3 regions of the Exiguobacterium sp. s36 genome follow, and region 2 is predicted to be linked to each of the others. Evidence: riboswitches for the same ligand, from Rfam matches in the RefSeq annotation. Region 2 holds a riboswitch; each other region holds the start of a gene.
What was found. Region 2 has a riboswitch for S-adenosylmethionine ahead of metK (methionine adenosyltransferase). Riboswitches for the same ligand answer to the same signal wherever they lie in the genome.
Positions count from the first base shown of each region.

Region 1: it holds a riboswitch for S-adenosylmethionine, as region 2 does, so the genes downstream of both, KNP95_RS13880 (MetQ/NlpA family ABC transporter substrate-binding protein) here and metK (methionine adenosyltransferase) in region 2, are expected to answer to the same signal.
Region 3: it holds a riboswitch for S-adenosylmethionine, as region 2 does, so the genes downstream of both, msrA (peptide-methionine (S)-S-oxide reductase MsrA) here and metK (methionine adenosyltransferase) in region 2, are expected to answer to the same signal.

Region 1 is NZ_JACSLW010000008.1:50,583-53,858, reverse strand. Features, by position in the region: gene KNP95_RS13885 (methionine ABC transporter ATP-binding protein) at 1-675, opposite strand, end outside; gene KNP95_RS13880 (MetQ/NlpA family ABC transporter substrate-binding protein) at 685-1,506, opposite strand; SAM riboswitch class I at 1,579-1,683, opposite strand; gene KNP95_RS13875 (iron-containing alcohol dehydrogenase family protein) at 1,724-2,740, opposite strand; gene KNP95_RS13870 (aminotransferase class I/II-fold pyridoxal phosphate-dependent enzyme) at 2,737-3,276, opposite strand, start outside.
Region 2 is NZ_JACSLW010000001.1:373,445-376,720, reverse strand. Features, by position in the region: gene pckA (phosphoenolpyruvate carboxykinase (ATP)) at 1-968, opposite strand, end outside; SAM riboswitch class I at 1,284-1,403, shown strand; gene metK (methionine adenosyltransferase) at 1,536-2,744, shown strand; gene KNP95_RS01900 (hypothetical protein) at 2,784-3,276, opposite strand, start outside.
Region 3 is NZ_JACSLW010000008.1:1,364-4,639, reverse strand. Features, by position in the region: gene KNP95_RS13625 (amidase family protein) at 1-1,358, opposite strand, end outside; gene KNP95_RS13620 (hypothetical protein) at 1,470-1,631, shown strand; SAM riboswitch class I at 1,676-1,777, shown strand; gene msrA (peptide-methionine (S)-S-oxide reductase MsrA) at 1,842-2,354, shown strand; gene KNP95_RS13610 (GRP family sugar transporter) at 2,384-3,247, opposite strand.

The DNA of each region.
Region 1 (3,276 bases), on a different contig from region 2:
CACGTCCCCTTCCTCGATGATCTGTCCTGCCTCGATGACCGCGACCCGGTCACAGATGCGCTCGATGACTTCCATCTCGTGGGTAATCAGGAAGATCGTCAGTCCAAGCTCGCGGTTGATATCGAGCAAAAGGTCGAGAATCGACTCGGTCGTCTCCGGATCGAGCGCGCTCGTCGCCTCGTCGCTGAGCAGGATGTCCGGCTCATGTGCGAGGGCGCGGGCGATGGCGACACGTTGTTTTTGCCCTCCTGAAAGTTGTTCAGGATAATGTGTCCGATGGTCGGTCAATCCGACGATGTCGAGGTATTTGTCGACACGATTCCGGATTGTCTGTTTATCAAGTCCTTCAAGACGGAGCGGGATGGCGACGTTCTCTTCGACGGTCGCCGTCTTCAGCAGGTTGTAATGTTGGAAAATCATCCCGATTCGATGACGCAACTTCGAGAGGCCGCGCTTGTCGAGCTTCGTGATGTCCTGTCCCTCGATCTCGACCTGACCCGACGTCGGTCGTTCGAGTAGATTGATCATGCGGATGAGCGTGCTCTTCCCGGCACCGCTTCGGCCGATGATACCGAAGATTTCGCCTTTCTCAATCGTTAACGAGACATCGTCGAGTGCGGTGACGGCACCTTTATTCACAGTGAACGTCTTTGTGATTTCTTTAAGTGCGATCATAGATCCTCCTTAAAACGCCGGGACGATTGAGCCGTTGAACGTCTCTTCGATGAACGTCCGAACTTCGTCCGAGTGGTAGTACGATTTGAGTGTCGCGACGACTTCATCATCCTTGTTGTCGGTACGGACGACGACGTAGTTCGGATACGGGTTGTCGACCGTGTCTTCATGGAACAAGGCGTCCTCGTTGATCGACAGGCCGGCACCCATCGCGAAGTTCGTGTTGATGGCAGCGAGTGCGACTTCCGGGAGCTGGGTCGGGAGCTGCGACGCCTCGAGTTCGATGAATTCAAGGTTGAGCGGGTTCTCGGCGATGTCACGTTTTGTCGCCTTGTCTGTCAATCCTTCTTTGAGCGTGATGAGTCCCGCTGTCTCATAGAGACGGAGCGCGCGTAGCTCGTTCGCCGGGTCGTTCGGGACGGCGACCTTGTCACCTTCTTTCAAGTCCTCGATGTCGGTCAATTTCTCTGAGTAGAGACCCATCGGGAAAGCGACGGTCTTGAACACGTCGTCGATTTTATAGCCTTTATCGGACTTTTGCAGTTCTAGGAATGAGAGCGTCTGATAACTGTTCACGTCGAGGCTACCCTCGGCGAGCGCCGTGTTCGGCGTATTATAGTCGTTGAACACTTTGATATCGAGTTCGAGGCCGTCTTCGGCCGCGAGTTCTTTCACTTTCTCGGCGATCTGTTGGTGCGGCCCGCCCGTGACGCCGATCGTGAGCGACTCCGTGCTGAGCGCCTCACTCGCGTCTGATTGTCCGCATGCTGAGAGCGCGATGGCGGCGAGTAGTGATGTTCCTGCGAGTACTGTTTTCTGTTTGATGTTCATGTATGTTCCTCCTCCAAAATGAAAGCCCGCTACTCATTCAGAGTGGCGGGCACGACAAGTCAAAGTCGGACACGCTCATCTCCCAGACGATTTCGTCTGTTGGAATTAGCACCATGATCATTACGATCTGGTTGCCGGGTTTCACAGGGCCAGTCCCTCCACCACTCTTGATAAGCAATCGGTCTATTAAGTTGTTATCATCTTACTTTTAATTGGTTTAATTGTAAATAGATAATTGTAAATTTTCAAAAATTATTTTCAAAAAATCTTTGTCGAGCGGGGCAGGCAACTGTTGCAGCTCGGTCTCCGTCATAACGGAGTCGACGAGAACTGGGATGTCACCCGGTCTGACACCGAGCGTCTCGAGCGTCGTCGGGGCACCGAATCGCTTCAACCAAGCCTCTAAGTACGGCGCATCGGCCGAGCCCCGCAACCGCTCTTGGACGATCAGGCCGAAGCCGACCTTGTCCCCATGCAAGAAGGCGTGCGTCGAGTCGAATCGGCTCAAGGCGTTATGGACCGCATGCCCCACGGCGACCCGTGTCCCGGCGTCACCAAATCCTCCGACGGCACCGCCGATCGCGAGCACATGATCGATTGCGAAGCGCACGTCGTCGCTATATGACTTGAAGGCATGTTCGCTCAAGTCGAGTTCGACGAGTCGTCCACACTGTTCGGCCAAGGCGAGCCCGGTGTTGACGCCGGCATCAATCGAGCTGTCCCCGCTCAAATAGCGTGCCTCGTAAAACTTCGCGACCGTGTCGATGACACCGGCCCGGAAGTACTCGTATGGGGAGCGTCTCATGACGCGCGAGTCGACGATGACCCGCTCGATGACGACGCGAAACAGGTCATAACGGTCGTAGCTCCCATCCTCCTGATAGACGACGCTGAGCGGCGTGAACGCGGCACAGTTCGAGGCAAGCGTCGGGATGACGATCAGCGGGACGCTCTGTTGATAGGCGACAAGTTTGGCCGTGTCGACGAGTTTGCCACCCCCGATGGCGATCAACACATCGGCGTCAAGCGGTTTGAGCCGTTCGACTTCGGCGTCCGTGCACTCCCCGCCGAACGCTATCGCCGGATAGTCGACGATGTCAGGATAGACGGCGCGCACGACGCCATAGCCGTTCTGACCGTGCAGGACGTGGGCCCGGCGACCGGCAATCAAGTCATCGAGACGTTCGAGCGCGTCATCGGCGTGATCATATTCAAGAACGGCCTGACGAATCATGCGCGCACCTCCTCGTAGGCGGCGAACAACCGCTCGATCCGTTCGACGGCCTCATCGATCTTCGGTTCCGGTGAGACGAGACCGAAGCGGACGTAGCCGTTCCCTTCCGAGCCGAAGAAGTAGCCCGGGGTGACGGCGACACCGGCTTCATGCAGCAGTTTCCGCGAGAACGACTTGGCATCACCCTCAGGCACTTTCGCCCAGACGAAGAACGAGCCTTCCGGCGGTTCGACGGCCCAGCCGGCCCGGTTCAACCCGTCGATCAGGCGATCACGCCGTGCCTCGTACAGTCGTGCCAAGTCATCGCGAATGGTACGGGGCGCCTCGAGCGCAGCGACAGCCGCCGCCTGGATGGCCGAGAACACGCTGACGTGGACGTGGTCCTGATACGTGTTGATCGCCTCGATAATGTCCGCGTTCCCGACGGCAAAGGCGACGCGCCAACCGGACATGTTGAACGCTTTCGACATCGTATATACCTCGATCCCGACTTCTTTCGCCCCTTTCGCCTGCAGGAAGCTAGGCGGGACATGGCC
Region 2 (3,276 bases):
TCGATGAATTGAATCGGATAGGCGGCCCGTGTGTTCTCGGTGAGCGAGATATTCTTATAATCCGGTGCCCGGTTCTCGTCTAAGACGACGTTCTCAATCAATGAGCCGAAACGGATGGCATCGTAGATTTCCGGCTCGTTCTCGCGCGACAAATTGATCGTCTTCGCGTAGCAACCGCCCTCGATATTGAAGACGCCGTCGGGTGACCAACCGTGCTCGTCATCCCCAATCAAATGGCGTTCCGGGTCGGCCGACAGTGTCGTCTTCCCAGTTCCCGATAGACCGAAGAAAAGGGCCGTCTCGCCGGCGTCCGATACGTTCGCCGAGCAGTGCATCGATAACACATGTTGTTCCGGCAACAGGAAGTTCATGACCGAGAAAATCGATTTTTTAATCTCGCCGCCGTATTCTGTTCCCCCGATCAGAATGGTCCGCTTGGCGAATGAGACGAGAATGAACGTTTCGGAGTTCGTCCCGTCGATGATTGGGTCGGCCTTATAACTAGGTGCATAGATGACCGTGAAGGGCTCGAAGGCACCTTTCGTCGGCCATTCACGCAAGAACAACTGTTTGGCGAACAAATTGTGCCACGCGTATTCCGTGATGGCACGGACCGGGAGCGTATAGTGCTCGTCTGCCCCCGCAGACGCCTCGAGATAATAGAGCTTGTCTTTCGTTTCGAGGTGCGTCAACACTTTGTCGAGTAGCGCGGTGAACTTCTCTTCCGCGATCGGTTGGTTGACTGGACCCCAGTCTACTAAATGATTGCTGACTTCATCTTGCACGACGAATTTGTCTTTCGGTGACCGTCCTGTGAATTTCCCAGTACTGACCGATAAAGCCCCGTCTTTCGTCAGTACGCCCTCACCGTTGCGAATGGCTTCTTCCACCAGTTCTGGAACCGTCAAGTTCCGCATCATGTCGGCACCTTTAATTAATTCTTCGATTTTCAGGAGCGTTGTCGCCATCCTGAATCCCACCTTTCCCCTAAATAGATGTGGATGAAATCCGCATACTTCCGCGTTTAATCAGTATGACGTTTTTATTATATGTGACATACTAATCAAAAACAAGCATTTTTTACCCTTTAAAGTAAGCGCTTTCTTACATTGTCATTCTAACATATTCTGTATCAGGTCATAGTACAAAAACCAAAACGGACAAAAAAATGTTTGATATTTCACAAACATAACTATTTGACCGTTTGTGAAAAGTTTGACGAATTCGGTCGATACGCTTGACAGAACGGGGTGTCATTTATATGATGGTCTTCGTAACGGATACTCTTATTCTGAGCGGTGGAGGGAACAAGGCCCTACGAAGCCCAGCAACCGTCCGAGTTTTCATTGTTATTCGGAAAAGGTGCTATCCTGAAGCGAAGCGTAAGCTTCGAACGATAAGAGGGTAAGGAAGAACGATTCAACCTTTCCCATTTGAACATGGCGAGAGGTTTTTTTCATTACCGTCCCAAAGCAACGCGTAAGGGGAACGAGTACCGTCCACACATCACCCTTTATTATAGGAGGTTTTTCGAAATGGCAAACTTGAACCGTCGACTTTTCACTTCGGAGTCCGTCACGGAAGGACATCCGGATAAAATTTGTGACCAAATCTCAGATGCGATTTTGGATGCAATTTTAGCTGAAGATCCAAACGCCCGCGTTGCGGCTGAGACGTCTGTCACAACAGGTCTCGTGCTCGTAGCAGGTGAAATCACAACATCAACTTACGTGGATATCCCGAAAGTTGTTCGTGAAACTGTTCGTGAGATCGGCTACACACGTGCGAAATATGGTTTCGATGCAGAGACTTGTGCTGTCCTCACATCGATCGATGAGCAATCGGTAGACATCGCGCAAGGTGTTGACCAAGCGCTCGAAGCTCGTGAAGGACAAATGACTGAAGAAGAAATCGATGCAATCGGTGCTGGTGACCAAGGTCTCATGTTCGGTTACGCAACAAAAGAGACGCCGGAACTCATGCCGCTCCCGATTTCACTCGCTCACAAATTGTCACGTCGTTTGGCAGAAGTTCGTAAGAACGGCACGCTCGCTTACCTTCGCCCAGACGGTAAGACACAAGTGACAGTCGAATACGACGAAGCGAACAACCCAGTTCGCATCGACACAATCGTCATCTCGACACAACACGCGGAAGACATCACGCTCGAGCAAATCCAAGCTGATTTGAAAGAGCACGTCATCGATGCAGTCATCCCGGCTGAACTCATCGACGCGGACACGAAATACTTCATCAACCCGACTGGCCGCTTCGTAATCGGTGGACCACAAGGGGATGCAGGTCTCACAGGACGCAAAATCATCGTCGATACGTACGGTGGATACGCTCGTCACGGCGGCGGCGCGTTCTCAGGTAAAGATCCTACCAAAGTTGACCGTTCAGCAGCGTATGCAGCTCGTTACGTGGCGAAAAACCTCGTTGCAGCGGGACTTGCTGACAAAGCAGAAGTTCAACTTGCTTACGCAATCGGTGTTGCTCACCCGGTATCGATCGCGGTTGATACGTTCGGCACAGGCAAATTGAGCGAGACTGAGCTCGTCGAACTCATTCGTGAGAACTTCGACCTCCGTCCGGCCGGCATCATCAAGATGCTCGACCTTCGTCGCCCAATCTACAAGCAGACAGCAGCTTACGGCCACTTCGGTCGTACAGACGTTGAACTCCCATGGGAGCAAACGGACAAAGCGGCAGTGCTCGAAGAAGGCGCGAAACGTTTCGCATAAGCATAGAAAAACGACCTTTCACTCGAAAGGTCGTTTTTTTTAGGCTTGCGGCTTGTCTTCAGTTGTTGAGTTCTCTTTGCCAAGTGCCGTATCTTTCGCTTCGACGACTTTCTCGCCAATCGATTGTAAATCCGATTTCGCTTCTTGTGCCGTCCCGACGACTTTGTTCACGTCTTGTTTGACCGTGTCGACTTCACCGGCGACTTTTTCATAGACGTTTTGCACGTCGGTCGCGACGTCTTGAATGACCTCGGTCGCTGCTTTCACTTGACCGATGACTTGTGACGCCGTTCCGGCCGGGTCTTGTTTGACCGTGTCGACGAGACCGCCGACCGATGACTTCGCGCTCGAGAACGATTGTTTCGTGTTCTCACGGTTTGACGTGCTAAGTAAGGCGAGTAGGCCGCCGACGAGGGCGCCGAGGAGCATCCCGGTCACGACTGTGATTTTTGGGCCTCCTGTGTTCGTCTGTTCAAACTGACGGTTCGGATGATTGGCTTGCTCGACTTGTGGATCGTGTTGTAGTTTCGGT
Region 3 (3,276 bases), on a different contig from region 2:
GCGAGACGAATCAAGTCGCGTTCGGCATAGCTCGTCCCGGTGAACGATAGACCGAACGGGGCCCCGCTCGCCTTCAAGCGATACGGGATCGTGACGGTCGGATGGCCGGCTTTCGCCGCCATGTCATAATTGTGGTCATGCGGCAAGACGAGCGCATGAAGTTCCTGCTCGGCCAACAATCGGTCGATGCCGTCTGTCTTGGCGTGATAGACGTCGTCGAGGCGGCGCGTCAAATAGGCGTCCTCAATCAAGCGGCCCGATTGTTCGTTCGCTTTCTCGAACGTCTTCTGTCCATGCGGAATCGTCTCCGGATGACTGTTGTTCCAGTTAATCAAATCCGACAACGTCTCATACGGGAGCGTCGTCGAGGCGAGATACGCCTCGATTCCGAGCTTGAACTCATGGTACAGGATATCCCCTTGGTCGAGCCCTGCTTTCGTCGGCAGTTCGACGGTGACGATCTCGATGCCGCTCTGTTTCAGCAATGCGATCGCTTCGTCGTAGAGCACCTGCTCTTCTTCCGACAGATCGGTCTTGACGACACCGACACGCATCCCGACTGCTTGCCGCTCATCAAGACAAGTCCGGTAAGGCGGACCGGCCGGAAGATGCGTCGTCGCTGGGTCAGCTGGATCTTCCCCAACCATCGCCTCAAGGGCGAGCACCGCATCCCGGAGTGTCCGTGCCATCGGGCCGGCCGTGTCTTGCGACCGGGAGATCGGGATGATGCCGCTGCGGCTAATCAACCCGACGGTCGGTTTGATGCCAACGATTCCGTTATGGACGCTCGGGTGAATAATCGAGCCGCTCGTCTCGCTGCCGACGGCAAGCAACGTCAAGTTGGCCGCGACCGCTGACGCCGAACCTGAACTCGACCCTCCGACATCGAGCTTGTCCCCATATGGATTGAGCGTCTGGCCACCGACCCCACTCCAGCCGTTCGGCATGCCCTCGGTCAAAAAGTTGGCCCATTCGGACAAGTTCGCTTTCCCGAGGATGATGGCCCCGCTCGCGCGCAAGCTTTGGACGAGATGGGCGTCCCGGCCGGCGAAGTGATGCGCGAGGGCGACGGCCCCGGCCGTCGTCTTCATCAATCCCGCCGTCTCAACATTGTCTTTGATCAGCACCGGGATGCCGAGCAACGGTAATCGCTCACCTCGTCGAAACGCCCGGTCGGCCGCCTCGGCCTCGAACAAGGCGTCCGGGTTCACTTGAATGACCGCTCTCAGCTTATCGTTCAACTTGGCGATTCGAGTCAAATAATAGGCCGTCACGTCACGTGCCGTGAACGTTCCTTCTTTATATCCGCGATGGGCGGTCTCTATATCGAGTTCGAAACATGTGTTTGGTTCAGTCATATAGATTCCTCCTTTGGTCACTCGATGGTATTCGCTATCGCCACATGATTTCCTGTTTTCGTTCGCCAACGAATATGTAACTTGGTACACTGAAAGAAAAGGGAGGTTACTATGAACCGTTCGTACGTACTCGTCTTATTGTCCGTCTTTGCCTTGTTCTTCTTACAGCTATATGCCGGGGACGCTCCGTATACGCTACCGCTCTCCATCGTCCTCGTCATCTTGATTCTCGGCACCACCTTGGTCCAACTTCGACGCAAACCAAACCGTTGACGCCGCTTCAAATCTGATGGTATGATGCTCTCACCAACTACATATCGATATCTCGAGTGAACGAGAGACCTGGCTCTATGACTTCACAGCAACCTGCTTCGGCAAGGTGCTACTTCCAGCAAGGCAGTTTGCCTTGGCCGATATGACAGAGCGCTCATGTCGATGACATGAGCGCTTTTTTTTTGGAAATTGATCGAGGGGGAATTACTAATGGAAAAAGCAACATTCGCAGGCGGCTGTTTTTGGTGCATGGTGACGCCGTTCGAGGAACAACCTGGCATCGAGTCAATCGTATCCGGTTATACGGGAGGTCACGTCGATGACCCGACGTATGAACAAGTGAAAACAGGGACGACGGGACACTATGAGGTCGTCGAGATCACGTTCGACCCGACGCTATTCGCTTATGAGCGACTGCTCGAACTGTATTGGATTCAGACCGATCCGACCGATGACGGCGGCCAGTTCCAAGACCGCGGTAGCCAATATGCGCCGGCCATCTTCTATCATACGGAAGACCAACGCGTGAAAGCAGAACAGAGTCGCGACGCGCTCGCGGCGAGCGGACGCTTCAAACAGCCGATTGTCACGAAGATTCTACCGGCCGACACGTTCTATCCGGCCGAGGAATATCATCAAGACTTCCATAAAAAAAATCCGGCCCACTATAAAGAGGACCGGAAGAAATCTGGGCGCGACGCATTCATCGAGCAAGCCTGGTAAACAAAAGACGGGTCGTCTGACCCGTCTTTTTAGCTCTTGGCAATCCCGAGCATGAATCCGGCCACGACGATGAGCCCGATTCCCATAAAGACGAAGACCCGTTCTTTCGTCGTCTTCTCTTCTTTCAATAGATAAATCCCGCCGAGCGTCGCCACGACGACGTTCAATTGGGACAAGGCGAACGACGTCGCGATGCCGACCTCACCGCTTGACACGAACAGCCCGAAGTTCCCGATCCCCCAAGCGAGACCGGCCAAAATGTTTTTGAACGTCTTCGGGTCGAACTTCTTCACATCTTTCTCACGCAGGCTGAACAATAGCGCCGCGATGAACATCCCGACCGATTGCGGCAAGATGGCCGTGATGCCGTCGACCTCGAAATAGTTCGTCAGGACGGCATACGTCACATAACCGATACTCGACACGAGCAGGACGAGCAAACCTTTCTTCAAGGCGCCGCTGCTATCGCCATCTTTTTGTTGTTGGTATGACGTCAGTGCCGCCCCGATGATAATCAACACGAGCGCAGAAAAGCCGAGCCACAACTCGGTCGTCGTCTTCCAATCGCCGAGCACGATGACCCCGAACAACGACGTCCCGACGAGTTGCATCCCAGTGCTGATCGGCATCGCTTTCGATACACTTAAAATTTGGAACGACTGGAACTGTAAATATTGCCCGAGTGCCCAGAACACACCAGAGATGAAGCCGGTCACGATTGCGAGCGTCGTGAACTCCGGATTGAAGACGAGTGCGATGATGACCGCCATCACCATCGCCCCAATCGTCGTCCCGATTAACTGTTGAATCGGCTTGCCGCCGACTTTCGAGACGATAAGTGGGATACTCCCCCACATCAAGGCAGGTAAGAGTGCGAGTAAAATCATTTCCATAGATAACACCTGCTTTCGTAGAATAACAT